DNA from 4 places in the Salirhabdus salicampi genome. Region 3 is predicted to be linked to each of the others. Evidence: riboswitches for the same ligand, from Rfam matches in the RefSeq annotation. Region 3 holds a riboswitch; each other region holds the start of a gene.
The links. Region 3 has a riboswitch for cyclic di-GMP ahead of NLW78_RS02640 (flagellar assembly protein A). Riboswitches for the same ligand answer to the same signal wherever they lie in the genome.
Positions count from the first base shown of each region.

Region 1: linked by a shared signal. The riboswitch ahead of NLW78_RS13680 (response regulator) and the one ahead of NLW78_RS02640 (flagellar assembly protein A) in region 3 are both predicted to bind cyclic di-GMP.
Region 2: linked by a shared signal. The riboswitch ahead of NLW78_RS13710 (hypothetical protein) and the one ahead of NLW78_RS02640 (flagellar assembly protein A) in region 3 are both predicted to bind cyclic di-GMP.
Region 4: linked by a shared signal. The riboswitch ahead of NLW78_RS01075 (aspartyl-phosphate phosphatase Spo0E family protein) and the one ahead of NLW78_RS02640 (flagellar assembly protein A) in region 3 are both predicted to bind cyclic di-GMP.

Region 1 is NZ_JANBWE010000005.1:71,243-79,829, forward strand. It holds gene NLW78_RS13655 (amino acid ABC transporter ATP-binding protein) at 1-523, shown strand, start outside; gene NLW78_RS13660 (phosphatidylglycerol lysyltransferase domain-containing protein) at 640-1,683, opposite strand; gene NLW78_RS13665 (metallophosphoesterase family protein) at 1,875-2,612, shown strand; partial or broken gene NLW78_RS13670 (ectoine synthase) at 2,656-2,876, opposite strand; gene NLW78_RS13675 (M20 family metallo-hydrolase) at 3,024-4,280, shown strand; cyclic di-GMP riboswitch class I at 4,485-4,567, shown strand; gene NLW78_RS13680 (response regulator) at 4,686-7,991, shown strand; gene NLW78_RS13685 (CheR family methyltransferase) at 8,004-8,587, shown strand, end outside.
Region 2 is NZ_JANBWE010000005.1:81,229-86,878, forward strand. It holds gene NLW78_RS13690 (two-component system response regulator) at 1-1,086, shown strand, start outside; gene desA (Delta(5) desaturase DesA) at 1,312-2,349, shown strand; gene NLW78_RS13700 (sensor histidine kinase) at 2,452-3,588, shown strand; gene NLW78_RS13705 (response regulator transcription factor) at 3,585-4,187, shown strand; cyclic di-GMP riboswitch class I at 4,427-4,509, shown strand; gene NLW78_RS13710 (hypothetical protein) at 4,522-5,406, shown strand.
Region 3 is NZ_JANBWE010000001.1:497,496-506,082, forward strand. It holds gene betB (betaine-aldehyde dehydrogenase) at 1-768, shown strand, start outside; gene NLW78_RS02595 (fumarylacetoacetate hydrolase family protein) at 1,104-1,721, shown strand; gene NLW78_RS02600 (hypothetical protein) at 1,857-2,294, opposite strand; gene NLW78_RS02605 (serine aminopeptidase domain-containing protein) at 2,660-2,956, shown strand; gene NLW78_RS02610 (hypothetical protein) at 2,953-3,162, shown strand; gene NLW78_RS02615 (alpha/beta fold hydrolase) at 3,221-3,553, shown strand; gene NLW78_RS02620 (hypothetical protein) at 3,577-3,780, shown strand; gene NLW78_RS02625 (YbjQ family protein) at 3,761-4,075, shown strand; gene NLW78_RS02630 (VOC family protein) at 4,135-4,512, shown strand; gene NLW78_RS02635 (hypothetical protein) at 4,582-4,950, opposite strand; cyclic di-GMP riboswitch class I at 5,402-5,487, shown strand; gene NLW78_RS02640 (flagellar assembly protein A) at 5,583-7,619, shown strand; gene NLW78_RS02645 (STAS domain-containing protein) at 7,634-7,945, shown strand; gene NLW78_RS02650 (DUF5317 domain-containing protein) at 7,979-8,539, shown strand.
Region 4 is NZ_JANBWE010000001.1:201,455-210,041, forward strand. It holds gene NLW78_RS01030 (DUF3231 family protein) at 1-248, shown strand, start outside; gene NLW78_RS01035 (hypothetical protein) at 334-729, shown strand; gene NLW78_RS01040 (CBO0543 family protein) at 946-1,464, shown strand; gene NLW78_RS01045 (DMT family transporter) at 1,784-2,155, shown strand; gene NLW78_RS01050 (DUF2512 family protein) at 2,553-2,900, shown strand; gene NLW78_RS01055 (hypothetical protein) at 3,013-3,303, shown strand; gene NLW78_RS01060 (glycine/sarcosine/betaine reductase selenoprotein B family protein) at 3,287-3,784, shown strand; gene NLW78_RS01065 (hypothetical protein) at 3,854-4,096, shown strand; gene NLW78_RS01070 (histidine phosphatase family protein) at 4,442-4,996, shown strand; cyclic di-GMP riboswitch class I at 5,122-5,205, shown strand; gene NLW78_RS01075 (aspartyl-phosphate phosphatase Spo0E family protein) at 5,298-5,453, shown strand; gene NLW78_RS01080 (hypothetical protein) at 5,645-6,445, shown strand; partial or broken gene NLW78_RS01085 (LD-carboxypeptidase) at 6,513-6,892, shown strand; gene NLW78_RS01090 (CBO0543 family protein) at 7,063-7,668, opposite strand; gene NLW78_RS01095 (STAS domain-containing protein) at 7,860-8,587, shown strand, end outside.

The sequences.
Region 1 (8,587 bases), on a different contig from region 3:
TCCATCTACAAACATTAACGAACTACGTACGAAAGTAGGAATGGTTTTCCAACACTTCAACCTATTCCCTCACAAAACAGTCTTGCAAAATATTACGTTAGCACCTGTAAAAGTAAAAGGGCTTTCAGAAGAAGAGGCAAAAGAAGTTGCCCTGCCTTTACTTGCTAAGGTTGGGCTGGCTGATAAAGCTGATGCCTATCCTGATAGCTTATCAGGTGGGCAAAAACAACGTGTTGCAATTGCTCGGGCACTTGCCATGAACCCGAAAGTCATGCTTTTTGATGAACCGACATCTGCCCTTGATCCAGAGTTAGTTGGAGATGTGCTAGAAGTTATGAAAGACTTAGCAAAAGAGGGTATGACAATGGTAGTTGTTACCCATGAGATGGGCTTCGCTCGTGAAGTGGGGGACCGTGTCTTGTTTATGGATGAAGGTGTAGTGATGGAGGAAGGAGATCCAGAGCAAATCTTTGAAAATCCACAAGATCCTCGTACTCAATCCTTCTTAAGTAAAATTCTATAATAATAGCTTATAAAAAATCCCCTGTGTTGTACTGCCAAAAGGTAAGATTAAATTCTCGCTTTTGGGTCTACAGTACATAAAGGGGATCTTTTTATTTCTCTCTATATATAAAGGCTTTATACAGTTTCTTCTATCATTTCATCATAATGACCTTCGTTAGGTTGTTGATGGATAAGTGTTAATAATTGTATGAACGTTAATGGTAAGAAACTCGAGTGATATGCTATATATTTTGGCTCCCACGTACATGCAAACTTGTCCTTGAAACGTTTTAGTCCTTTAAAGTTATATCGTTTATTACTCTTTTCATAAATGAAGTGTAATAACTTCTCATAATAACTTGCGTTTGCGTCTGTACCCACGTTTGTAAGTGGAGCCATTCCTAAACTGCACTGTTCAAAGTCTTTTTCTTTTGCCCATTTAAAGATATGAACGAATAATGCCTCCATCGTTCCATTTGGACTGTGAGGGGTTTTACGCATTAAATCTATGCTTATCTTTTTACGATAATTTGTAGCTAAAGTAGCGAAAGCCACGATATCACCATTTGGGTCGGTTATAATCCCTAATGGAAAATGTGAAATATAATCCTCTGAAAAGAACGCTACTGAAAAGCTCTTTTCTTGCCTGCTTCCTAACCATTGTTGCGATATGCTCCTTAATTGGGCGATCGTTTTTTCTGAATAGGGTGGTTCCATAATTTGAAAGGAATACCCACTTCGATTTAACTTATTTAATGCTGTACGCAAATTTCCTTTACTTTTCCCACGTAAAGAAAAATGATGAAGATTCACGATTGCTTCTTCCCCAATTTTTATAACACGATAACCAGTTTCAAGGTAATGTGGTATAAACTGCTGGCTTACTTGGTAGAAGAATACGTTACACCCATTTTTTTGACTATATGTTATAAACTGTTTAATACCTTCATAAAAGAAGAGCGGGTCACCTAGGGGGTCTCCTAATACAAAAAGTTTTTTTCCAATGCGTTTATATAGAATGAGTACTTTTCGTTGTGGATCCCAAAAAAACTCTTTATCTTTAAGAAAACTAAGATGTGATACATGGTTTCCGCCGTATTTCTTTAGGAATGATTTCAGTGATTGGATATCCTTGTCGTTAACAGGGGATAACTCCTTGTTATTCCATAGTCTAATCATGGTCGATGTAGTCTCCTCCTCAAATATCACCTTTATAAAGATAGCACAATATAGTTCCAAAGGAAAAGGGACTTTTTTATCGGATAATAATTACTATAAAATCAATAAGAAAGAGATAATCTTCTCTTTTAAATTAAATAGAAATGGGAAATGTAATTAAAGGGTACAAAAAAGAGTTAAGGGGATTCAACATGGCGGAAAAAGTTGCAATTATTACGGATATTCACGGTAATTATAATGCGTTAAAAGCGGTCTTACATGACATTAATAAGGATGAAGATATAGTTCATATTTATTGTTTAGGTGATTTAATTGGAATTGGTCATGAAACAAATGAAGTTCTCTCATTATTGTCCGTACAAAAGAACATTTCCTTTGTGGCTGGTAACCATGATCAAGCAATTTTAAATATTTTTGCGGGTAAGGAACCTGGAAGTAAGGGAGAAGAAAAAGAACACCATAAATGGATTGCTTCCCGGTTAGATCCTGCTTACCTACCGATGCTATCTGGTCTTTCGCAAAAGTTATACGCAAATCATAATGGGAAAACGTTTTATTTTACCCATTACCATGTAAATGAACGGGGTGATTTTTTACCCGTCGATCAAACCCCTTCAGTAAATAAATTAGATGAGTTGTACCGGGAGTCAACCGCGGACATCGTTTGTTTTGGCCACCATCACGTTGTTCATCATTTTAAATCGAAAGAACGGCTGTATGTAAATCCAAGCTCATTAGGATGTAATCATAAGCCGTTAGCACCATACGGAGTTGTTGAATTAGGAGCATTTGGGAATATAAATATATCGTTTCGAGAAGTACCATATGACAATAAAGACTTTTTACTCTCATACGAGCGCTTAAATGTTCCTGGGAAGGAATTTATTTTAGAAGTTTTTTACGGAAACCAACATTTGCGATATATATAGCAAAAGACAACCTCTTTCAAACTCCGTGGAAGAGGTCGTCAGACTATTCATCGTCTTCAACTAAGGGATACACACCGTTTCGTCGTGAACCTCTTTCCCGGTCAAAGGTGGATTGAATGCGCAAACCATGCGCATATCATGTTTATCTAGGGCATATATTTTACCTGCTGAAATCACAAAAAGCACCTTACCACTGACAATGTCTCGACTTCACCTTCCCCTTTTATACAATAAAACATCTTCATGGTGGCTTTGATACCAAAGCTCTCTCCTAAATAAAAATCATGCTCAATTTATAGAAAATTCTGGTTCTTTACCTTATAATAGTTTGAAATACCTTTGAATAAATACGGTAAGTAAAGGAGACTTCAATTCGTGTTACATAAAAAAGACGATTTATATCATAATTTAATGGCTGATTTCGATTACACATTAAATCATTCAGGTGTATCCGGTAATAGAGTGGCTTCCCGTCTGAATGAGTTATCCTTAATCGGTAAAACAGAGTACGGTGGGTCTTATCGTGTAGGATTTTCTGCTAAAGAAGCTGAAGCGAAAAATAAAGTAATAGATTGGATGAAAGAAGCGGGGTTAGCCGTAACGACTGATGGTGCGGGCAATGTTTTTGGTAGATTAGAAGGAAAAAATCAGTCACTACCTCTCCTGATGTCTGGTTCACACGTAGATAGCGTTCCAAATGGAGGGCATTTTGATGGGCCGTTAGGTGTATTAGCAGCATTAGAAGTAGTTGAAGCGTGGAAAGAAACTGGCTATACACCAGAACGCACGGTTGAAGTTGTGATTTTTACAGATGAGGAAGGGGCACGCTTCAATGGTGGGTTGTTAGGAAGTCAGGCCTTTACTGGGCAAAATGATAAAGAAACGATAACAAAGTTAACAGATACAGAGGGGAAATCTTTCTCTGAGGTTCTAGATGAAATTGGCTTAACAGAAGAAGAATTCTTTCAATCCGAACGGGATCTAACGAAGATAGAAGCTTTTATAGAAGTTCACATTGAACAAGGGAAACGCTTGGAAAAAGAGCAACTCCCTGTTGGTATCGTAACAGGTATTGCTGGACCTTGTTGGTTATCTATGAACTTTAAAGGACAAGCAGGTCATGCTGGAAATACCCCCATGGATGAAAGATGTGACGCCCTCGTTGCTGCCGGAAAGTTTGTAAGTGAGATTCATAATCTACCTCCACGAGTTAGTTCAACGGCAGTAGCAACTGTTGGAAAATTGAACGTCAAACCAAATGGGGTAAATGTAATTCCAGGTGAAGTGGACTTAACGGTTGATATTCGTGATATCCATGAGAATACACGTGATCAACTTGTTGGGTTAATAACCGATGCAGCACAAAGTGTTGCCAAGAAGTACGGCATAAACGTTGCATGGAATGAAACCGTACGAGTTGATCCGTTGTTAATACGAAAGGATCTACAACAAAAGTTAGATGCATCGATTGTGGCAAATGGCATAGAACCTTTCTATTTACCGAGTGGAGCAGGTCATGATGCAATGGTCGTTGGGAGAAAAATTCCATCTGCCATGTTGTTTGTGCAAAGTAAAGATGGTATTAGTCATAACCCGGCAGAATGGTCTTCCTTGAACGATTGTGTTCAGACGATCCATGTTTTAAAACACTTCATAGAAAACTACTAATGATTCATATACGCTGTGCCTAGAATAGGTACGGCGTTTTTCTATATAAATGGTTTCAAGTCATGGTGACCTACATCTATTTTAAAATGGAATTTTATTTCATTCTATAATAATTACCATCATCCTAGAATGAAAAATATGTTAAAATAAAAATAGTGAATATGTACTAGAAATATATAAAATATAGAAAGAAATAAAATAATGGTACGATAAAGGCAAACTTGTCGAAAGATGAGGACGCAAAGCCTCAGGTCTAAAGCGGAAGCTAAGATGGCTGGGTTACCGTAGGGAAAGAGAAGTGACTCCCTTTGCGGGCATTACTTCTCTTTTCATATTTTCATTAACGTTCTGAGCTTTGTCTATCATTGTTTTTTATGAATATATTTAGAAACGGGGCGTTAGGAGATGTCGGTTAAACGCAGGCTGATTATTGGTTCAGCATCTGTAATGTTTCTATTAGTTGTGCTAGCAACTACAGCAGTGGTGCTATTAGAAAAATTTAATCATAATATTGAAACAGTTGTTGAGAAAGATTATCAAAAAATTGTTCTACTGAATCGATTGGGAAATGATTTCAGTTCTTACGTTAAATTAGTAAGAGAGGCTGAATCATTTGAAAATGAATCTGAGACTTTTAAATTTTTGAATGCAGTGGATGAAAAGCGTTCAGATATAGAAGTTACAATTGCATCGCTGGAAAATGTCATTGTCCAAAGGGAGGCCATTTCTACCTTTAGGAAATTAAAGGTGGAATACCAGAACTATAATAACCTAGTTGATCTTTATCTTGCATCAGATAGCAGAGTGAATCGACCATTTTTTAATGAAGAAAGTGTCCGCATTCAAACAGAACTACTTGATAACATCACTCAACTTACAAACGTCTATGAACAAGATATGGAAGAGATTACAGAAGAATCTCAAGCGTTATTTGAAAATACAAGAAAAATTATCATTATTTTATCTACGCTAGTAATCGGTGCCGGTCTTGTGATTGCCATTATAATCATTCGCAATATTACTAAAAACTTAAATCTGCTATTAAATGGAATTGAAGGATTTACATCTGGAAAACTCGACCTGACCAAACGATTAAGCGTTAAATCAAAGGATGAATTTGGTAAGTTAGCAGATGCTTTCAATCGTATGATTGACTGGTTACAAGAGAAAACAGACCGGGAACGTGAAACAGCAGTTTTGAATGAAGAGCAAGCATGGCTGAAATCTAACATTGCCGAAATAACAGTTGAATTGCAAGGGAATCCGGACTTGCAATCACTGGCGAAAACATTTGTGTCAAAAGTCACCCCGCTAGTCAGAGGGAATTTAGGGGTCTTATACATTACAGAAGATAGTGATGAAGATGACGCACCTGATTTAAGGCTAGTGGGTAGTTACGCATATAAAGAACGAAAACATTTATCAGATCGATTCTCCTTTGGTGAGGGCTTAGTCGGTCAAGCTGCGTATGAAAAAGAAACGATACTTCTTACCGATGTCCCTGATGACTACATTAAAATTAATTCAGGAGTAGGAGAAGCTACGCCATTAAATATCATCGTACTACCACTTATTTTCAAAGGGAAAGTGCTAGGTGTACTAGAAGTTGCTTCATTCCATCAATTTAAAGAGATTGAGAAAGAATTATTAGAACAATTAACAGATAGTATTGGTATTGTGATTGAAAATATTAAAGGGCAAATGCGCACCGAAGAGTTGTTAGAAGAGTCGCAAGTTTTAACAGAAGAGCTTCAAACACAAGCAGAAGAATTAGAAGTTCAACAAAAAGAATTAGAGCAAATTAATGCCGAACTTGAGCAGCAGACAAAGGCTTTAAAAGAATCTGAGCGTGTCCTTCAACAGCAACAGGAGGAGTTGGAGCATAATAACACAGAGTTAGAAGAAAAAGCCCAACAACTAGCAGAACAAAATCAAAAGTTTGAGCAAAAAAGTCAAGAAGCTGAAAAAGCTAAAGTAGATGCTGAAGAGAAAGCGAAACAACTTGAGCTTATATCTAAATATAAATCAGAGTTTTTAGCAAACATGTCTCACGAGCTACGAACTCCGTTAAATAGTTTATTAATTTTAGCGAAGCTTCTTTCTGAAAACAAAGAAGGAAACTTCACAGACAAACAAGTAGAATTTGTCAAAACAATCTATTCATCTGGTGCAGACTTATTAAATCTCATTAATGATATCCTTGATTTATCAAAGGTAGAGTCCGGGAATATGGAAGTTTATAAAAGCCGCTTCCTATTGAATGATGTGAAACGTTTCGTGGAAGATACATTTAAACCCGTAGCAGAAAATAAAGGAATCGAGTTTGATGTTCAATTAAGCAACACGTTACCTAAAACAGTATTTACAGATAAAAAACGATTTGAACAAATAATAAAGAACCTACTATCAAATGCCTTTAAGTTTACGGAAAGAGGTCATGTAAACTTAAACATTCGGAGGGCAAGTGAACAAGAATTACAACAACTAACAGGAGAGGCTTTCCATAACGGTGATGTTACCGTTGCATTCTCCATTTCAGATACTGGTATTGGAATCCCTAAAGATAAACAAGAAATTATTTTTGATGCCTTCCAACAGGTAGATGGAACAACAAGTCGAAAGTATGAAGGTACAGGTTTAGGACTTTCCATTAGTCGGGAATTTGCTTCTATGCTAGGCGGCGACATAAAAGTCGAAAGTATAGAAGGAGAAGGAAGTACTTTCACCCTTTACTTGCCAATCTCTTATGTAGGACCAAACGAAGTAAACCAGCAAGAAGAGACACCTATTATTGATGCACGAGACGAAATTGCATCCACTCGAATTGCTGATCCTGTTGTCACGGACATACCTCCAATAGAAGATGTCGTATCAGATGAAGAACTAGTCCGAGAAATGGAGTCCGACCGAAAACGAATTCTTGTCGTTGAGGATGATGCTACACAACGGAACAGTATCGTAGAACTCATCCAAGGAATGTATGTAGATATCGTTTCTGTATCTTCAGGGGAAGAAGCATTACAAGAGTTAACCGGCAAATTTTTCGATTGTATGATATTAGATTTAGGTTTATCGAAAATGTCTGGTTATGAATTGTTAGAAGAAATCGAGAAAGAAAGCTCGTTACACTATATACCAGTCCTTATTTATACAGGAAGAGACCTATCTTCAAAGGATGAGTTAAGATTAAAGAAGCATGCGAAAACGATCATTATGAAAGATATTTACTCACCCGAGAGATTGCTTGAGGAAGTATCATATTTGTTAAACAAAAAAGATGAAGATTTATCAAATGTGAGTATCGAACATGTTCAAGAAACTTTGCAGGACAATCATTTTGAAGGTAAGAAAATATTAATCGTTGATGATGATATAAGAAATGTCTTTGCTTTATCTAATATGCTTGAACATCATGAAATGGAAGTGTTGTTTGCTGAAAACGGAAGAGAAGGAATCGAAACGTTGCAGAGAAATGAAGATATCGATCTTGTCTTAATGGACGTCATGATGCCTGAGATGGACGGATACGAAGCGACGCAAAAGATTCGCAGCAACCCTGAATTTAAATCATTACCAATCATTGCATTAACAGCAAAGGCGATGAAAGATGATCGGAAAAAGTGTTTAGATGCGGGTGCCTCCGATTATATCGCGAAACCAATTAACAATGATCAATTATTATCGTTAATGCGAGTTTGGTTATATAAGTAAGGAGAATGATGAGTGGAGGAAAATCTATTTAATGAAAAAAGTTGGACAACTTACGACGGGGTGGAAAAGATTGAAATACGTCTACTCCTCGAAGGGATTTTCCTTCGTTACGGATACGACTTTCGAAATTATTCATATTCGTCTCTACGGAGGCGTATATGGCATCGAATAAAAGCCGAAAAGCTTAGATCTATTTCTGAATTAACAGAAAAGGTACTCCACAACCCGATTTTTATGGAAAGGCTCCTCGCCGATTTTTCCATAAATGTTACCGAAATGTTTCGGGATCCTAGCTTTTTCTCCTCATTTCGAAAGAATGTTGTACCATTGTTAAGATCCTATCCAGTCATTCGAATTTGGCATGCAGGGTGCTCAACTGGTGAGGAAGTATATTCAATGGCAATTACGTTGAAAGAAGAAGGTTTACTAGGAAAATGTAAGATTTATGCCACTGATATGAACAAAAATGTGTTAGAAATTGCTAAAAGTAGAAAAGTACCGTTAGAAAAGATGCGAAAGTATACCTATAATTATCATCAAGCAGGCGGTGAAAAAGACTTTTCCAAATATTATTCGGTACAAGGGAATTTTGCTAT
Region 2 (5,650 bases), on a different contig from region 3:
GAGACCCTTGTAGGGGAAGAAGACACAGTCGCACGATTAGGTGGGGATGAGTTTGGTGTACTATTGTCCAATATGGATACAGACAAAGCAGTAACGTTGGCGAAAGAAATTATTGAAGTCATTGAACAACCGATTGAAATTAATGAACAGACATTGATGGTTCGTCCAAGTGTCGGTGTGGCAATATTCCCATATCATGGTGACGATGTGGAAACGTTAATGCGAAGAGCAGATGTTGCGATGTATACAGCGAAGCGTACGGGAAGTGGCTACGCTATTTATTCAACCGAAAATGATCCAAACAGCTTAAATCGCCTACAATTAATTAGTGAACTTCGGGATAGTATTGATCATGACAAGTTAATGGTTTATTACCAGCCAAAACTAGATGTGAAGTCTAATCGAGTATTCGAACTTGAGGCTCTTGTTCGTTGGGAACACCCGATACACGGTTTTATTCCGCCGGATGAGTTCATTCCTTTAGCAGAGCAAAATGGATTAATTAAATCACTTACTTTAACAGTGTTGAACAAGTCCTTAGGTCAACTCGCCCGTTGGCGAAAAGAAGGGTACAATACGGGAGTAGCCGTTAATTTATCAACTCGCAATTTACAAGACATATATTTGCCCGACCAAGTAAAAGAATTATTAGAGAAATGGGAAGTGCCACCACAGTGTTTAACATTAGAAATTACGGAAAGCTTTATTATGGCAAACCCAAAAAGGGCAATGGATATATTATTGAAACTAAGAGGACTCGGAATTCGCTTGTCTATAGATGATTTTGGAACAGGTTATTCTTCGTTGGCCTATTTGAAGAACTTACCAGTTGATGAAATAAAAGTTGATAAGTCTTTTGTTATTGATATGACAAAGGATCCGAACGATGCGATGATTGTTCGATCTGTCATTAGTTTAGCGCATAATTTAGGAATTTCAGTTGTAGCAGAAGGTGTAGAAACTGAAGAAATATGGGATATGTTGGTTTCATTGTATTGTGATTCAGTACAAGGTTACTATTTAAGCCGCCCATTACCGGCTGATAATATTTTTCGTTTCTTAATGGAAAGAGAAATAAGAGTTTAGGATATAAGGAGCGTTGTCTGAACTGTAGACAGACACGCTCCATTTTATTGTTCATTTTTTCGTGAATGTTACGCCCCTTTTTATGGAATATTAATGTTGAAAAAGCCGCCGCAAATCAAATATATGACATTTGTCATAAAAAACTGCTGACGTTCATGACTATTACGAAACAAGAAATTCACCTATCATTAAGACTAGGTCATAAAGGAAACAAGGGGGATAATTATGGCTAACTCAAAATTAGCGCAACTACGAAAAAAAATTAAACAATTTGAAACATCAGATACAAAGGCAAGTGTATGGCAAATGATTAATACAATAGTGCCATATATATTGCTATGGTACTTAGCATACGAGGCGATTTCTATATCTATATGGTTATCATTAGCGATTTCAGTAATAACGGCAGGGTTTGTTGTGCGGACATTTATTATTTTTCATGATTGTTGTCATGGATCATTTTTTCATAACCGCAAGCTAAATAACATTGTCGGTACTATTACCGGAATTTTAACAATGTTTCCATATGAAAAGTGGAAACGTGAACATTCAATTCATCACGCTACTAGTGGAAATTTAGATAAACGTGGAACTGGCGATATCTGGGTTATGACAGTTGATGAGTATGTAAAAGCGACAAAGCTTGAACGTCTGCAGTACCGTTTATATCGTAATCCGTTCGTAATGTTTGTACTGGGTCCACTAATGTTATTCTTTGTGGAAAATCGAAAAAACCGTAAAGATGCTCGAAAAAAAGAACGAATCAACATGTATGTTACGAATGTATCCATTGTTGCTATTGCAATTGTTTTAATGTTAGCCATCGGTTGGGTTAACTTTCTAATCGTTCAATTACCAATTATGTTCGTATCAGGAATGCTCGGAATATGGTTATTCTACGTTCAGCATCAGTTTGAAGACTCCTATTTTGAAGATGAATCGGATTGGGACTACGTGAAGGCGGCTATAGATGGAAGTTCATATTATAAACTACCTAAAATATTACAGTGGATTACGGGTAATATCGGTTACCACCATGTTCACCATTTAAGTCCGAAAGTACCGAACTACCATTTGGAGCCTGTACACAATTCAACACCAGAATTACAGCAGGCGACAACGATTACGGTTGGTTCAAGTTTAAAATCCATTCGTTTCCGTTTGTACGATGAAGAAGCGAAAACATTCGTTACGTTTAAAGAGGTTAAACATTTATTAAAGCAACCAAATAAAAAAGTATCCATGCAAGTAAATAAAACGTAAAAGTCTAAGGGAAAAACCGTTCAAATGTAAATTGAATGGTTTTTCTTTTATCATAATGGAAGATGGTATAATAGATAGGAATTGTAAGGAAAGGAAACGAATATGCAAAATTGGTATAATATTTTTCCGAAAAACAAAAGTTTAAGCATTTACGTATGGATCATATTTAGTTTATTACCTTTTTACTTTATATTTAAGTCGACTATGCTTTGGGAAATCGTGTTCGGATTCGTCATGATCATTTTATTCTTCGTAGCTTACCGGTTATCTTTTTTGTCTAATGGATGGTTTCTATACGTATGTGTTTCCATCATGATATGTATAAGTGTAGGCATGTCACTTTTTTATGGGTATGTATATTTTTCACTATTTTTAGCCTTTTATATTGGGAATGTACAACATAAAGGTGGATTTATAACCCTCTATATTATTCATGTTGTAACGACCATTACAGCTGCGTCATTGAGCGTATTGACACAACGTGAATTATTCTTTTCACAATGGCCTTTTATTGGGGTTACAATCTTAGGGGTTGTATTGTTGCCTATTAATACATATAACAGAATTAAAAGGCAAAAGCTCGAAGTTCAGCTTAATGATGCGAAAGAAAAAATTTCACAATTAATGGTTTACGAAGAAAGACAAAGAATTGCACGAGACTTACACGACACACTTGGGCAAAAATTAACGTTAATTGGGTTGAAGAGTGACTTAGCGAGCCGGTTAATTCATAAAGACATAAATGGTGCCAAAAATGAAATTACGGATATTAATCAAACCGCGAGAACAGCGTTAAAAGAAGTGCGGGATATGCTTGCGGATATGCGTGGGGCGAAGTTAGATGAAGAATTGAAACATGTTCAGCAACTTTTAAAAGCTGCCAATATTGACGTATCCATACATGGGAAAACAAATTTGCGCAATACGCCTGCATTAGTGGAAGATGTAATGAGTATGTGTTTAAAAGAGGCTGTAACAAATATCGTAAAGCATAGTGGAGCAAAATCTTGCATAATTGAAATAAACGAAACGATTGATCATTTTCGTTTAAAGATTGAAGATGACGGGGTTGGATTTAGTGACGAAAGTGAACAAACAAATGGTCACGGTTTAAAAGGTATGGCTGAACGTTTAGAATTTGTGAACGGCCAAGTGAACATTACGAACAAAAATGGTACCACAATAGATATAACCATACCTAATGTTATGACAATGGTAAAACAGGGGGAAGAGCGATGATTCGTATCGTCATTGCGGAAGACCAGCGAATGTTACTCGGTGCACTCGGTTCTTTACTTGATTTAGAAGATGATATGGAAGTAGTAGGGAAGGCTGCAAATGGACAAGAAGCAGTCGATCTGGTGAAACAGCACAATCCGGATATTTGTATTATGGACATCGAAATGCCGGTAATGAATGGGCTAGATGCTGCTGAAGAAATGATTGACTTGCCATGTAAAACCATTATCTTAACGACCTTTGCACGAGCAGGATATTTTGAACGTGCACGACAAGTGCAAGTTAGTGGCTATTTGTTGAAGGACAGTCCTAGTGAGGAGTTAGCAAGTTCCATACGGAAAATTATGAACGGTGGAAGAGTCTATTCCCCTGAACTCGTTGATTTAGCTTACGAAGAAGCAAACCCACTTACAGAGCGGGAAAATCAAGTGATAAAGTTGATAGCAAAGGGAAAAAGCACAAAAGAAATTGCAAAAGAACTCCACTTAACGTATGGTACAGTTCGTAACTATATATCAGTCATCTTTGACAAACTGGACGTATCAAACCGGGTTGAAGCTGTTTCAAAGTTTGAGGATAAAGGTTGGTTCAAACAATAATGTTTAAAGTAAGACACTTTGGTATAAGAAGTGTCTTTTTTTATTTTAAAAAGATGTTACTACTTTAAAATAGAAATCGTCTACTTTACATAATGATAGGTTAACAAGAACGGTGCACATAGTGAACATTTTTCGTTATTTTGGAATAGTTAACTGCTTCAAAATCTTATTGTGGGTAATAAGAGTTACTTTTTGTTGGTACTAAAGTATGATATTCTATATTTATGTAAATATTGCCTTCAAGATAAGGGCAAACCTATCGAAAGATGGGGACGCAAAGCTTAAGGGGCTAAGGTGTAAACCATGCCAGCCAGCTACCAGAGGAGGAAAAGTCATGCAAATTTATAAAGACCAAGCCAATTACCAGCCATTTTGGAGAAATCAATCTTATAACACTACATATCAGCAACAACCAAATCAACAAAACAAAGTGACAAACCACCCCCAATTAAATGAAACTAAAGGATTTCAAAATGAAACAGGTAGTCAAAAGAACAACTTGCAAAGTATGCAAAATGTGCTGAATAACTACTATTCTATGAAATCAGGTTTTAATAGTAGTGGTGACTTGAAGAAACAGTTAAATCAATTGGCAGAAAAGAGTATATCTTATCGTGTAGATAAGCATTCTGAAAAGTTCGAATCGAAAGTTCATAACTTTAAGATGGAGATAAGTCGCGAAGCCCACGAAGCATATAGTAAAAGTCGTCAAAATAATTCTGCGGCGCATCCATCTGAAAATCGTAACAATGCAAGTGTGAATGGACAAGCCAATCGCAATGACAAAGCAGCAACAGCTAGTAACGGTAAGAATATCTCAAATGAAAATGCTGATAATAAAGGACGCTCTCAATCTAGTGCAAATGATGAGAATCGATCTGCTTCAAATCATACAGAAAATGAAACATATACGAATCAAGTTGAAAACCGTGGTCGAACAGAATCTAACGTAAAGAATCAATCAAGAACGAATTATACTGAAAATAATTCGACTGCAAGTGGTAATAGTAGTTCCAGTACAGCAGCTACTGAGGCGGCCCGTGGTACACAAGTACAAACTAAAGATACGAACGTAGAAGTGCAACGTGGCGACGGTTTTATGTATAATCAAACCGATAACACAACGTCTCAAGAAGGTGTATCTAGTAGAACGTCGGTGCAAAATGACGGCACATGGGAAGGTATGAATACTTCTGTAAATAAAGATACAACAGTTTAGAATACAGAAGTACAAACCGAGTCCAATAAAGTAGGCACATGGGAAAGTATGAATAACGAGACTACAGTCGGCGTAACTAATGGTGAAAATGTATTTAATACTGGACCAATAGGATCTAATATAGACTATAAAATGTAAATATGAATAATAAAAAAGTGAAGGTATAACCTTCACTTTTTTATATAGTTGAAAGAGGTAGAGGAATGGATAAACATAACATTTACAATGTGTGTAGGGCTATGGT
Region 3 (8,587 bases):
ATTATGCAAGCAGCTAGTAACAATGTGAAAAACATTGCACTAGAACTTGGAGGGAAAAATCCAAATCTTGTATTTGCTGATGCAGATTTTGAAACGGCTGTAGACCAAGCTCTTAATGCTGTCTTCTTCCACGCTGGTCAAGTATGTTCTGCAGGAGCACGCTTGCTAGTTGAAGATTCTATTCATGATGAGTTCGTTGAAGCTCTAGTAGAACGAACCAAAAAGATTAAACTCGGAAATGGGCTTGACGCAAGTACACAATCTGGTCCATTAATTTCTGCTGAACACCGTGCAAAAGTAGAAAAATATGTAGAGTTAGGAAAAGAGGAAGGTGCGACCCTTGCCGTTGGCGGAAGCCGTCCAGAAGAGGACGAACTACAGAATGGTTTCTTCTATCTACCAACAATATTTACAAATTGTACTGCTGACATGCGTATTATACAGGAAGAAGTATTTGGTCCAGTATTAACGGTTGAACGTTTCCAATCAGAAGAAGAAGTTGTAAGCCTTGCTAACGACACAATCTATGGCCTTGCAGGTGCTGTTTGGACAACAGACGGATTGAAAGCAAAAAGGGTTGCGAGTCAATTACGTATGGGAACTGTTTGGATTAATGATTTCCATCCATATTTTGCACAAGCACCATGGGGTGGATATAAGCAGTCTGGTATTGGACGTGAACTTGGAAAACCAGGTTTAGAAGAATATACAGAAACAAAACATATTTTCACAAACTTAGATCCACAACCAGTTCACTGGTTTAAATAAATGTATAGAAATAAGATCTAGGTGAAGAAGTCTATCAGCTTATAACGACAGGACATGGTCCACACCTGGTAAAAGAAGTGATGAAAGACTGTTAACCAGCAGGTAACCCAAGAAAGATCTTATCAAAAGGTTATGAAGGATTAATTTATAAGCGTTTATATAACCTGACTCCGACAACTTTAGACTAATAGTTTAAAAGATAAATTGTAATCTATGTATTCCCCCCTTAAAATATATAGTTGAATATAAATAAAAAGCTTCGTAATCATTAGATTGCGAAGCTTTTTTATTTATAATAGGAAATATGGGTAAATGAAAAGGAGAATGATATAGAAATGATTCAAAATATTTATTGTATCGGCAGAAATTATGTCTTACATGCAAAAGAGTTGAACAATTCAGTACCAGCGAAGCCCCTCGTATTTTCTAAACCAACCCATTCATTAGCTGCAGCTGTCGGTGATCCTATTAAACTGCCTAAGGGTAAAGGAGAAATACATTACGAAACAGAACTCGTATTAAAAGTAGGACGAGCCTATGAAAAAGGGTTATCCGTTGATGAATTAATTGATGAAATGACAATAGGAATTGATTTTACTCTTCGGGATGTTCAAACAGTACTTAAACAACAAGGACATCCGTGGCTATTAGCAAAAGGATTCCCGAATGCTGCATTACTTGGAAGGTTCATTCCATTTCCCGGTTTGGCCAAATGTAAACAGCAATCATTTACTTTGCTTAAAAATCGGGAACAAGTTCAGAAAGGAAATATCCAAAACTTAATATTTGATTTACAGTACATTATTGATTATGTCGCTGAACACTTCGGGATTAGTAAAGGGGATATTATCTTTACGGGTACACCAGAGGGAGTCGGTCCTGTATATCATAAGGATTATTTGCAATTAATGTGGGGTGACACTGTCTTAGGTGAAAGCGAAATACATATATAAGTTTTATTAGGGAACATTTATAGGTGGTCAATCATACAAATGTAATGATTTAAGCTAAGAAAAAGGAGCTTGAAAAATCAAGCTCCTTTTTCGATGTTCAATTCTTTATCGACTGTTTTGGGTTTGAGGATTTAATCAATGTTTTACTCTAGTTCTGCTTGTAAAGCGTTGTATTTTTTTAGTTCGTTTCTTTTTTACCAAATAGGTGACGAGCATAATGGATAGTACTATTACAGCATAGAAGAAAAAGAATACTATAAACCCCCATAATCCAATCATTGCATCAGCAAATTCCATATTCCCTCTATTAGTGACAGCTTGTTGTATCTCTATAGCAAAGACGAAGACAACCATGACCGTAAATGTGTATATAAATGCCAAAATGGTAAGACTCCACTTCAGTTTATGAATAAGTTTAAAAGAAAAATAGACAAGGAAAAAAGTAATCATTCCAATAATTCCTACAATCCAAAAGTGTAATTGTTTATCTGTCATGGATACACCAAATATATCTAACAAAATGTCGTGAGTTACGTTTACTAATTCGGCTGTTAGTGTAATAACTTCTTTCATAATAATTCCTCCCATGTATAAAACAGTATACCATAAACCTTTCAACGTTTTGATATAAAAAAAGAGCAAAAACTAACCAGAAAATGTAAAACATAGTTAATGATAATCAATGATATGAATATATAATTATATATATTGGAGTTAAACGATAATCGATAAAATGGCAAAATGATTCCTTCGTTCTGAGTGTTTTAATGGTGGCCAAGCGCTCGACGGTGGGAAACAATTAATAGCAAAAAAAATTGCACAACGAGTGTCTAATATAATCACGCTTCGCTAGTGAAGGTAGAGTAAAAAGGAAGAAACGAAATGGATTTCACGGAAAAAGAAGTCACTGTCGTTAGTGATGTACAATTGAAAGGTACATGACTGTTCCTTCCACAGACGAGGAGAAGAAGCAACCAGCTATTTTAATTATTCCAGGCACAGGACCCAATGACCGAGATGGAAATCCCAAAAAGAAAAAGTATCATTTTAACTTGTATAAGGAACTGTCCCATTTCTTAACAGACAAAGGATTCGTTACACTACGTTATGACAAACGTGGTATTGGGGAAAGTGGAGGAGATCCAAATCGTGCAGGTCTGTGGGATTTCGTTCATGATGCAACGAGTGCAGTCCATTTCTTAAAGGAACATCCCAATGTAGTGATGCCAAAGTGATTGTCCTCGGTCACAGTGAAGGCACACTCATTGGTACGGCGGTTTGTGCCCGGGGACATGTTGCAGAATTAATTTTGTTGTACGGTGGAGGTGGAATGATGGGCCCAATGCTTACTTTCCAACGATCCCTTTTAGCAAACGAGTTAACAAATAAAAAAGGTTTTGAAGGATGGATTGCTAGAAAATTTAACATAGATAAAAAATAGAAAAAATGCCCAAAAACTGTATGATAAAGTGCAAAACACTAATAAGGACGTTGTAAAGTTGCAATGGTTCTTTCCTTTTCCTGCAAAATGGTTGAGAGAACATTTGGAATATGACTTGTATACGGATATGTCGAACATCACATGCCCTGTTCTAACTATGACGGGTACAAAAGATGCTCAAACAGACTATCGAACATTACAAAAGGTGAAAGAGCTTATACCTAATGTGGATATATATGAATTAGAAAATGTAAACCATATGTTAAAAGACCAGGAAGAACCGATTCAAATGAAAAAATTGTTAAAGTATTATTTACAAAATATTGATAAACCAATAAGTACGAAAGTGAAAAATATATTAGAAAAATGGTTGGCTTCTTTTAGTAAATAAGAAATAGGAGGTATATATATCCCTTGAACATCTTAAAATATATACTTTTTACATTATGTGTGTCAGCGCAGCTATTAGGGTTCGTTTATTTATTCATTAATGTTAAAATTGCAGTAACCCTAATATTGGCAAATGTTGTATTTTTCATCTTTCTTATAATGGTGTTTGTTAAGGAAAGAGTAGATGAAAAGAAGGAGGAAAACGATGATGATTATCGTGACTACTAACGAAATCCCAGGTAAAGACATGACAGAGGTAATAGGTTTTGTGAAAGGAAGTACAATTCAATCAAAGCATGTTGGAAAAGACATTATGGCAAGCTTAAAGACAATAGTTGGTGGAGAAATTAAGGAATATAATGATATGTTTGAAAAGGCCAGACAGTTGGCGATAGGGAGAATGGTAAAAAATGCGGAAGATCTCGGTGCCAATGCAATCGTTGGTATGCGTTTGCAAACTTCAGCTATAATGTCAGGAGCATCGGAGATTGTTGCATATGGAACAGCTGTAAAAGTTAAATAATATGAATCCACTAAGTGAATTTGCCTGATTTGCTTTTACAATCGTAAGGGAGCGATCACATGTACAAAGGTATTCATCACGTCTCGTTAGTTGCCAAAGATATAGACTCGATGAGACATTTTTATAGTGAAGTTTTAGGATTTAAAGAAAATCATGACCGACCAGATTTTCCATTCCCTGGTCTATGGTACGATGTAGGGAATACTCAGATACATATTATTGTTCATGCTGGTAAAACAGATAGAGAAACTCGAGAAATTGATAGTCGTGACGGTCATGTAGCGATTCGTGTAGAGAATATGGAAGAGTTGATACGTCGATTAGATCAATACCAAATTGTATATGCTAATAAACCGGATAATCAAACAGAATGGCACCAACTTTTTGTTAATGATCCAAATGGAAATATTATTGAGTTTAATTGTGACAGAAACTAAACCAAAAACTTTATATGGACACACTTGTTAAACAGGTGATGAAAGTGCAGTTTTTTTCCTATATTCACTCTACACATGTATTCCATCTGGGATCTTTATTTTATCCCTTAGCTTGGATTTAGAACTGTAGGAATGAAAGGAAGAGATTACTTTACCATCGTGAATGATTTTGCATTGTAATACTTTCTCATGTCGGCCACCTTTTGTTTCTAAATATAACTTATAGTCATCCACCACTAACCAACAGTCATGAAAAACTAATGATAGGTATTCACTGCGGGTTATTTTCGTTTCTGGGTGTAGTAAAATTAAGGTTGCTAAATCACTTACGGTAACTTTATTGCTTTTTAATTGTTCGAATTTATTCTTCAAATTATCTGATAACTTGTGGGATGCTGACCTCGCCCTTGACAGCATTTGTTCTAGTACGTGTTTCATCGAATTCCTCCTTGCAAGTTATGTGCTTATCTTACCCAAACGACTCTTATACATTCCTAACCTGTTTTAAACTTTCTATAAGTAAACATTCATTCGTTATATCATGGAAAGAGACCCTTCTAAAAGTACTATAAAAAAAGAATTCTTTTTTTGGAAGAGAATCATATTAACTACTTCGATGAAAAAAATGAAATACTAAGGATTGTCGGAACATGGCAAAGGAGCAAGACGAGGATGCCATGGATATATTAATGAGGTTTCATCAGGAATTCAAAAGGGTAACTTTAATTAAGTTTCTCTCTTTTTATTACACCATCGTTAATTCAGGAAAGCAGGATATATAACTAGTCCTATTTACCTAAAAGTGGAAGTTAATGTACCGACAAATTTCTCAATTCTATCTTGTCACCTTTCCACTTATGGTATAAAATTAGGAAAACTATACGAAACCTTTCCGAAACGGCAAACTTATCGAAAGGTAAGGACGCAAAGCTACGGGTCTAAGGATGAATAGTCTATGACCGCCGGGCCTCCGAAGAAGGGGATAATGCTGATTGCATTCATCACCCATCTTTAGAATGGGTGTTTTTTTATATCAAAAGTTCAGTTTTATAGTGAAGGAGCGCGGTAAAATGGCTCAAACCATTGTCTCTAAAGGTAAAGATGTTGATGACGCTATAATGAAGGGGTTACATATATTAAGCGTGTCCAAAAATGAAGTTGATATAGAAGTGGTTCAATATGAAAAAAAGGGTTTATTTCGTTCTAGAGAAGCCATTGTTCGCCTTACAAGACAAGAACTGCAAGCCACAACAGAAGCAGATGACACGATTAAGCAACCTTATCAAACAGCGATGCATGAACCGAGTTATGCTTCGTCACGAGAAAATAAACATTCCGAAAAAGCCAGTGATTGGGAAGGAAAAGCTTGGGTGCAAAATCGTCAATTATATGCTCAAGAATCGGAAACTCAAATTCCAACGGTTACTGTTGAGAAAGGCGTTACATTACTAAAAAATTATAAGCCGGTTAAGGGAACAACAGTAATAAAGCGTACCGACCATCTGCAGCTAGAAGCTGAGAGTGAAACAATTGGGACGAAATGGGATATAACAGTTGACAACCTGAAAATGAACACTATTTTAAACATCGTCCCAGGCTATAAAATTGATAGAGAGATTGTTGATCATGAACCGGCTCCAAATGTCCATATCCAAGTAAAAGAGACAAAAACGTTGATTAACGACTTAACATATGAAAACGTTGTAGAACGGTTACATGAACTTGGTATAACTAGCGGAATTAATGCTGAACAAATTCAGGAAGCATTAGTGACAACAGAACCGGGTCGATTTACAGTCGCTACAGGTAAGGAGCCTACACCAGGTAATGATGGGTGGATTGAATGGTTGGTGCAGCTTAAGGAAATGGAAGACTTAAAGGAGATGGAGGACGGAACTGTCGATTTTCGTGACTTTAAAACTTACCCTTCTGTACAAAAAGGCCAAATAATAGGTAGAATTCATCCACCAAGTGAAGGTGTTCCAGGGCAAAATGTATTTGGTGAGTCCATCCCCCCAAAACAATCGAAGCCAATCATATTTAGAGCCGGTCAGGGTATTGTTTTGATGGACGATGAGGAGCGAATTGTAGCCACCGAACACGGTCGACCTCATTTAGTTAAGCAGGGAAGACGTCAAAAAATATCCATATTACCTAAGCTCGTTCATCGTGGTGATGTAAATTTATCCAGCGGTAACATTCGTTTTATTGGAGATGTAGAAATTCGTGGTGAAATTCATGAAGAAATGACGGTAGATGCAGAGGGAGATGTCTTCCTCTTTGGTAATGTAAATGGAGCAACTGTGAATGCAGGTTATCGAATTATCGGTCAACGAAACATCTTGAATAGTAATATTTCCGCAGGGAAAAGTTCGATGTTAATGTCAGAAGTCAATCAAATTCTTGCCGTGTTAAATGACCAATTAAAACAAATTATTCAGGCAGTTAATCAGTTAACGAAAACGGCTGCATTCAAAACAACTGATTTTGAAAAGCGGGGAATACGTCCTTTATTGTTACTTTTAGTCGAAAAAAAGTTCAAAACATTTCCATCTATTGTTAAAAAATATGTTACAGTAGTAAATAAAGGAAAAAATAGGTTGGAAGATATTTGGTTAGATCATAGTAAAGCGATAGAAACTCTTTTTTCACTAGATGTGCAAAATGAATATAAAAGTACAACGAAATTAGCTGAATTGTCACAATGGACAGAGGAGTTATTTGAATTAAGTGAAATTCCATTAGAACCAAACTCATCCATCACGGTCCCATATGCAATAAACAGTACAATTTACTGTAGTGGTGATGTAAACATAACAGGACAAGGAAGTTTCCAAACGACTATTCGTTGTGGTGGAAAGTTGACGGTCGATGGAGTAGTTCGTGGCGGGCTAATCTATGCTTTACAAGGTGTTTCGTTAAGTGAAGTAGGCGTAAAAAACGGTGTGAAAACAACGATTATGGTGCCCAAAAATCAAACAATTAACATGAGGAAAGTTCATGATGGAACAACGATTGTTATTGGGACAAAGACGTACACATTTCTTGAAGAAAAAACAAATGTGATTGCCAGACTAACCGAAGAAGAAACCATCATCATTAACTAACGGGGGAGATTGCAGTGTTTGATTATGTTATCCATAAAGAAAATAACAACATAATTGCAGAAATGTTTGGGGATTTAGATATCGATTCAACAGAAGAGGTAGAAGGTCCCTTTTTATCCTCATTATTAGAGGGGAAAAATGTAAAACTAGATTTTCAATATGTTAAGTTTGTAGATTCAACTGGCATAGGATTACTAATGAAAACTGTCCAAAAATTACAAAGTAAAGATATTGAAGTGGTGATTGCAAACGTGAACGAAGACATACAGGCTGTCTTTGATATATTGCAATTGACGGAGATATTAGGAAAAGATATATTTGTATAATCGGTAAAAGTATAGAAGGAAGGTTTAGTATAGATGATTTATGAATATATATTTCTTGCATTCATAATAGCACTATTTAAAAAAGGGTCCATAACAAAATTTCTAGAAACAAATTTAACGCACCAGCCAATCATTTTATTATCTGTTTTTATACAAATTGGAACAATGATGCTTTATAACCGCGTTACGTTTATTGAACAAACGTTCTCGTTTTGGATTATCGGATCATATCTTATTTTAATATATGCTGTATGGAAGAACTTCCATTTACCAGGATTTAAAATTTTCTTTACAGGTTTGATCTTGAATTTTTTAGCGATTGTGACAAATGGTGGAAGGATGCCGGTTTCCATTGAAGCGATTGAAACGATTGGACTTGGTGACCGTATACAAGAGTTGGGAGAGGGATACCGCAAGCATCAATTTTTAACGGAAAATACGAATCTATCATTTTTGACAGATGTGATTCCAATTGTACAGCCATTTGTATATTGGCAGATGGTCGCCAGTGTAGGTGATCTTCTTGTAACTGCTGGTTTATGTTGGTTTATATATAAAAGAGTGACTAAAGACCCAATTCAAAATCATTCATAAAATGTTATCATAGAATTGGGGGTACAGAGACTTATGTTATTGTAAGAA
Region 4 (8,587 bases), 300 kb from region 3:
CTCCGTTTTCAGATAAGCTCATGCTATTTCATATCGTTACGCTCATTTCAACAGCTTCCGGATATTATGGAGCAGCCTTCTCTGTATCACAACGACGGGATTTAGCCACGACTTATGCTGTATTAATTGCAGAAGTTATGAAGTATGCTGAGGATGGTATGAACATTATGATAAAAAATGGGTGGATGGAGCAACCCCCGACTTTCTCTGACCGAAACGAATTGAAAAATAAAAATGAGGGAAATTAAAATGTCATTCAAATATCAATGGTATTTTCGCATCGCAATGATCATAATTCCTTGGCTCTCTCTCCCGTTTTTGGGGTTGCGTAATTTGAAACGTTTTCTGCCTGCTTCCTTAATTGTGTTATTAATGGGAAGTATTGATGTACAAATAGGTAAGAAAAGAAAGTGGTGGAAATTTTACTACAAACCTAAATCATATTTCTTTAATGAATTCGCTTATCATATTGGCCCATTTTTAATTGGCTCTATATGGGTATTAAAATGGACGTTTGGAGATTTTAGGAGGTTCATTACACTAAATGCAATTGTAGATTTTATATTTGCCTATCCAGTTGAATTCCTCAGTCGTAAATTTAAGGTGTTTCGCACAATTAAGCTAAGCAACTTTCAGTTTTTTATTTACTTCTTTTATAAAGCATTTTTTCTATACTTGTTTCAATACTTATTGGAACATAAATTACAAATGTATCAAGATAAACAATAATTGAGAAAACTGCCCGAGTGACAGTTTTTAGTTTCAGAACAGAACACGTTTTTGTTACGGTTACATTATAAAAACAATAAAGAAATGAATCAAAATTGGTTTAGGTATTTCCTAAATCATTTTTCATTTGGAAAAAAACTGTAAATAGGAGGGATGTTTTTACAACTATTGGAAAAGGATATTAAGGAAATGAAATGATAAAAAAGGACGAGTAGTATGATACATGTTTTAATCAGCACAATATTTATTGCAGCATGTTACAAATGGGGTGATTGGAAAAGATGGCGAACATATTATCCAACTATCCTTTTCTTTATGGTTGGAGACTTACTATATAATGTTTTGTTTTACGACTATCCTATGTGGATGTTTCATGATGGCCCAATCCCATTGTTTCATTACGATGTCATTATTTCCTTATTGCATATGTTTACTCGCTATCCTGCAACTGTAATTTTATATTTAAGCCTGTTTCCAGCCGGGAAAGTTAAAGGGATTGTGTGGGGATTAACTTGGATTGGGGTTTATTCACTAATAGAAGTGTTTGATTTATACATAGGTTCTATTAGTCATCATAATGGATGGTCATTATGGTGGTCGGTCTTCTTTAATATTTCTATTTTCCTCATGTTAAAAATTCATCATCATAAACCATTACTTGCTTGGGGGCTTTCGTTAATGTGGACCCTGCTTCTATGGAATATGCTTGATATACCAGTTTCCATTTTAAAATAAATGGTATTAATAGGGAATTGTAATAATGTAAATCCGGGGGATTGGGGAGGAAACTTATGAAATTGTATGGGGAATTCGATAAAAAATGGGGAATATGAACACGAAACGAATTTACAAGCTTGGAAGGAAATCTTGCATAAAGAACAATGGATACATAGTTAAAACACGATAGTCGGTCAGTATAAAGAGCGTAACATATAAGAAGGTGTAAATCAGGCGAGTGGGAAATCATACATAGTTATGTTAGTATTGAAGTTCAATGACTTATATACTCCTCAACAACGTTTGAGTGAGATCAAACATCATAGGGGGAGACTTTATGGCGTATTTATATCTTTTTTTAGGAATTATCTCCGAAATTTTTGGAACTACAATGTTAAAGGCCTCTGATGGTTTTACGAAAGTTTTACCGATTTTAGGTGCAATTTTCGGGTTTGGTTTCGCGTTATTTTTCTTAGCTTTATCTTTTAAAACCATACCTTTAAGTGTTGCATATGCAACATGGTGTGGAGTTGGGATAGCCGGCGCATCCATTATTAGTATGATTATTTGGAAAGAAAAGTTAAACCTACCCGGAATAATAGGAATGGCCTTAATTGTAATTGGAATAGTGTTACTAAACGTGACGGCACAACCAAACCAGACTAGCGAGAAGTCACTTCACAAACAACACCAAATGACTATACAATAATAACCTTGTAAACTGCCAAGTGGCAGTTTTTTCTTTTATCGAATGAATGCTATAAAGAGTAATGGGAAAGATAACAAAAAATACTATTAGGGATGGGTTTCATGAGCAAATGAATTGGTGGAAACGGTATCTCCCTTAATATCGATTATAAGGTACAAAACTAGCAGTTGTAACAGTGGTAGTATGGAGAAAAGAAAGAAAATATGATAAACAAGACAAATATTGCCCCAATTATGGAAATGGATGAATTAGATGTAGAAGTTACGGAAAGGAGAAACTAGAAAAAGACATGTATTTTTTTTGATGATGTAGACCAAGAAGAACAATAGGGTTAGACTGTTAAATGTAGTTTCAAAAATTCTCGAATGAGATGCAAAGTAAAGGGGGGAGATTCAACATGTCAGGCCTCGTCATGAAATTGTTTATGTGCCCAATTGGGGTTATATTAGCTTGGATTATGTTTCCGAATGTATTTTATACAACTATATTTCAGCCAATCATTATTGGTTTCATTTTAGCAGTATCAGCACATTTGATGGAGATTCTTATATTAAGAAAATTAACGTTTTGGGTGAGTACTATAGCCGATTTTATCGCCGCAACGCTCATCGTCTATTTTGTCTCACAATTACAAGTTACATATGTTACGTTTTTCGGTGCTATATTAACTGCGCTTCTGTTAACGATAACGGAGATTATCCAACATCGTTGGTTAATAAAAAGTGGGAAAACAAAGAAAAAATAGGGAATTAAATAGAATAAAGGCAGACGTGTTAAGGCAACTGCTTATTTGTTTGAAAGTTTCGAAATTTTTCTATATTATTGAAATTTATAGCAATAGAATAGGGGGAAGTTTTATGTCTTTACCTTACTTAAAAGAGGCCATTGCTAACGGGGACAATGAAAAATTAATCCGGTATGTTCGTCTTCACTTTGGTGATGGCAATGAGGAAATGGGAAAAAAAGAGATTGATAAATCATGGATTGAAGCATTAAAACTATTATTAGATTTACCTGAAACAGATAGAGAATTTATATTGGAAACAATGGATAAAAAGGACGACTCTACTTTAGCTCATTTATATTTTCATTTGCATTTTTATTTTGTGAAACGATCGGGGGAATGGAAGCATGACGGAAACCTTTAAATCAAAACAACTACGTTCAGGACTATGGAATACTGTTAACGAAAGGTATCCAGGTTCTATGATTACAAAGGATAGTTACGTACCATTAGCAAATATAACGAAGCCGATTTCAGAGTCTCGTTTAACATTTGTCAGCACAGCAGGGGTACAACCTAAAGGTACGATGCCCTTCGATACAGTACATCCAGTTGGAGACTATACATATCGAAAAGTGCCTTCTCATTTAAAACAAGAAGATTTAGAAATTCATCAATTAAAATATCCTACGTTTGGAGCCAATGAAGATATTAACGTAATTTTTCCCATTAAGAGATTACAAGAATTAGCGGATGAAGGTGTAATTGGGGGATTAACCGACCATTTCTTCTCATTTATCGGCTACAATATGGACCCAACTCTTTTAGAAGAAACATTGGCTGAAAATATTGCTGATGCTGTAGTGAAGGATCATGCAGATATTGCTCTGTTGTCTCCCGCATGACCTATATGCCATCAGTCGATCGCGCTAGTTCAGCGCGCTATAGAGAATAGAGGAATTCCTACTGTATCCATGTCAGTAGCATTAGATGTGACAGAATATATAAAACCACCAAGGTCAGTGTTTGTACCTTTTATGATGGGACATCATTTTGGCGTTCCCTTTCACAAGGAATTACAACGGAGTATTATTTTAGAAGCATTGGAACATTTGGAAGATGCAAAGAACAGTGGAGAAATTAGAACACTTCCGTATAAGTGGGCGAAGGTCCGAAAAGAAGGAAATGCAATAAAAAAAAAGTTAGGACTGAAGTAAAAAACTGCTAGAGAATCACTAAGGTTGAGGTACGTAGCATTAGCTTATAAATTGAAAAAGCGAACGAGCTGTTTCTCGTTCGCTTTTTGAATATATTGAAAATAATGTTTTAAATTTATAATTTTTATTATCTATGCCGCGGTTATATTCCACCTGGATGTTTTAACCTAAACAACGTAAGCCCTACCTCTCTTACGTCCTTACGGCTCCGAAGCCGATCCAGTGTGAGTAAGCAGTTCCGAAAAACATAAGTGGATGCCAGTTACTTTATTCAATATATCGCATTTAAATAATATAACATATACGAACATTTAAAACAAGTTTTTTAAAAAAAGGGGATTTTTTATGAGTACTACTATATTTTTTGTTCGTCATGCCCATTCCATTTATACACCAGATGAACTAAGAAGGCCATTATCCAATAGAGGGATGGAAGATACAAAAAGGGTTACGAATCGGTTGAAACAAGAGGAGATTGACTGTGTAATTTCAAGCCCATACAAACGGGCTATACAAACAGTTGAAGGAGTTGCTAAGCAACTCAATCAAAAGGTCATCATTGAAGCTGATTTAAGAGAGAGAAAATTAGCAGGAGTTTCTGTGGACAATTTTGACTACGCTAGTGAAAAGGTATGGAGTGACTACTCTTTTTCGTGGAGTGGTGGAGAATCTAATGTTGTAGCTCAACAAAGAGGTGTGAAAACAATGATGTGGATTTTACAAACGTATAAAGGGGAAAATATTGTAATTGGTACACATGGAAATATTATGGTGCTTATCATGAATTATTTTGATGAGAAGTATGGCTACTCATTTTGGAAACAGCTAAACATGCCTGACATCTACAAGCTATCTTTTCATGATAGATCTTTAAAAACTGTCGAACATATTCCAATTTAAATAAACCACCCTCCAATGAGTCAATAGTCATAGTCATTAATCTTTCTTAATGAAATTATTAGGTAAAAACTATTGATTTATTTGTTAATGAAGGTATAATTTACTATAGAATAATAGTTCTTTTTAACCGAAAAAGGCAAACTTATCGAAAGATAAGGACGCAAAGCCACGGGCCTAAAGCAAATCGCTACGGTAGCCGGGCCGCCGAAGAAACATTTCCTAAAACAGGTGTGTCGAGTTTCTTACGGCATACCTGTTTTTTTGTTTTTACCTATTAGACTAATGGAGGTATTTGAGTTAAATGTCGGAGAGGAACACACTTCTACAGCAAATTGAGGAAAAACGGAAAGAGTTAAACCAGTGCGCTCATGAAAAGGGCCTTAACAATGAACAAGTATTACAATGTTCAAAGGAAATGGACCAATTAATTCAGCAATACATGCAATTTCATAAATAGATATTTCTTATCAAGGTTAAAAAGAGCGAGTTATTGTAGGTTTCTTTGCACTTACGTCTAAAGAATGAAAAACTGTTTTTAGGGTACTAATTTAGTTTTTAAGGAGCTCCCCAGCGCTGAGGAGCTCTTTTTATATGATAAAATAAGGTGTTAGTAACAAAATTCGGATTTTTATTTAAGGGGAGAGAGCATTGAATACGAAACTATCGTTTGTTATTTATTCACTGTTATTATTATGTGGGGGTTGGCTTTATATAGAAGGGAAGCTGTTTCAATTATTCAATGGAAATACAACTTTATATCATATTGCATATGAATTAGATGATCGACCTCTAATACGTTATGGTTTTCTATTGTTATATTTCATTGGTATCGTTATGTTTATCCGAAATTGGAAAATGAAAAAGGTTTTCCATATTGTATCAATAGGATTGATTTCTCTGTTCGTTATTCCCCTATATACACATATAATTGTGCATGAAATACAAAAAGAACAAATGCCGGTAAGAGAAGAAATAAAGGACGAATTAAACCGGCCAAATCACTTAGATTTTGCTATCGTAGAAACATTTACATTTCATGATGAAACAAAACAGTTAAAGGTTACTTTAAACTACGGAACCGCAAAAAATAATGTTTTAGATCAGTATTTAGATACTGGGGAACCGTTAACGGAAAACAAAGTACGTACGATAAAAAGAAGACTCAATGATGATATGATGTTTGTCGTGAACAGAGTTTGGTCTAGTACACATAAGCCTAAAACGATTGTGTTTAAGGTGAATTGGGGGGAAGAAACGATCTATACGACAACAATACATAAGAAAGACCGCTATTTAAGTTATATTGACAATTCCCCTGAATATGTAGATGAGCGAGACAAGAAGATTGTATATTATCATATTGATGTTGTAGAAAAGACTGATAGATATGTTTTAATGATGAAAGATGAAAGTGGGAATTGGAGTGAAGTGATGTCAAAGCAAAAATGACTACAATTTATGTAGTCATTTTTAATATGTGGTAAAATTAACCAAAGGTTGAATATGAGGAAATTAAATGATTACGTATCCTCGTTTTAAGAAAAACGGAACGATTGGTGTTACAGCCCCCTCTTCTGGAATCCCTGTTTCACTTCATGCAATGTTTCGATCATCGTTAAGTCGAATCAGTGAAAGAGGATATAACGTTGTTTGTGGGACACAGTATGGCAGCAAGAAAAAGCGAAATCTGCACCATCCAAACAAAGGGCTATTGAGTTTCTTAATATGATGAAAGATGATGAAATTGATATGATTATCCCTCCGAGGGGAGGAGAGCTACTTTTTGAAATATTGGAGCATATACCATTTGAGGATTTAACAGAAAAGTGGGTGCTAGGATATTCGGATACGAGCACATTACTGTTATCAATAATGTTAAATACCGGGATAGCTACAGTTACGGCTTTGCCAACTTGATCATTGTATTGATCGAGGGGGAACTGAAGAGGACAAATAAGAATGTCAACAGCGTGTATACGTTGAAAAGAGGCGTTCAAAATAGTTTGCAGAAACAAGAAGTGACAAAAGAAGGATAAGTGTCCACCCTTCTTTTGTTCATCTAATGATTACTGCATAGTTCCCACGTAATAACCGCCTAAAAAAATGGTCACGATGAGGACGAAATGAATAATGGCCCAGCCAATCCTACCATACTGTAAGTGATGGAGGTTGATTGGACGACGTAAGTGACTCGGTATGATTAAGCCTCCTATCCATTCGAATAATAAGAAGAAAATCCACCACCACGTATAGGAGTCCCAAAAGTCCCATTTGAAATTATATTCAATGATCCTCGTCTTATTTAAAGCATAAGTTTCACAAAACATCCCTATATGTATGAGTGTCCAGTAGAACGGTATTTTCCAAACCCATTTAACAGGACTAAAATAAACACCGATAAGTACAAATGCGGGGAATGCAAATGTAACAGCTGTTACTGGCATAATGAGAATCTTTGGAAATAGAACATAAGGGTATGAATAAAAACCAAGCTTCACAAAGATGTAACATAAGACGTTCCCAATAATTGTAGCCAATAGAAATAATAATCCATACAACTTCCAGTTTAACCTTAAAAAGTAGATTAGCGTAACAATACCGAATAGGATGACTGTTACATAAATATAGGATTCAATATTCCAACCTAAATTTATATACTCTTGGATTCTCATCGTATATCCTACTTCCTTTATTATCCATCTTATAATTAATGTTCACGGATGTTAATAAAATATGTATTAATCCATTTTCTTTTCGTACTTAATTTTAGAACATACTTCCTTTTACATTCATAAAGTTTTATTATAGAAAGAAGATTAATTTATCGATACAAAGTTTAGCGGTGAGAGGTTGGCTGATATTTGTGAAATCGTTAGGGAAATTTCCGGAATTTATGTCTGAAGTTACGGTATTAAACGCAATTAATGAAAATATCATTTTAGCTGATAAAGCATACAATGTGATCTGGTTAAATGAAGCAGCGGTTCAATTGATGGAACATGTAGTCCCGCTTTTTAATATTGATCATGTAGAGGATCTTATCGGAGTAAATATGGGCCATTTTCATAGAAAACCAGCCTACCAAAAATCAATTATGGATAACTTAACAACTACACATAGTTCGAGAATAAATATTAAAGATACGTATATAGCCGATATCATTATTAACCCTGTTAAAGTTGAAGGGGAAATAAAGGGTTATGTTGTATTATTAATGGATATTACGACGAAAGCACAAGAGGATGAGAGAAAAGAACAATTAATCAGTGAGTTATCCGTTCCCATTTTACATATATGGGAAAATGCTCTGGCAGTACCCCTAATTGGACCTCTAGATGAGAAAAGATTGGACAAAGTGATTTACAAAATTTTAAACGAATGTAAAAGCCGCAAAGCAGATTATGTTGCAATCGATTTAAATGGTGTAACAGAATGGACTGAGGAAATACGTTATCAATTAGAACGGATGGTTCAAGCACTTAAAGTTATGGGAGCCGATCCGTTAATTGTAGGCATTAAACCTCAACTAGCAAAACATTTGCACGGTTTTTCTGATCAGGAACAATTTTTCACATCTACAAAGGCGGCTAC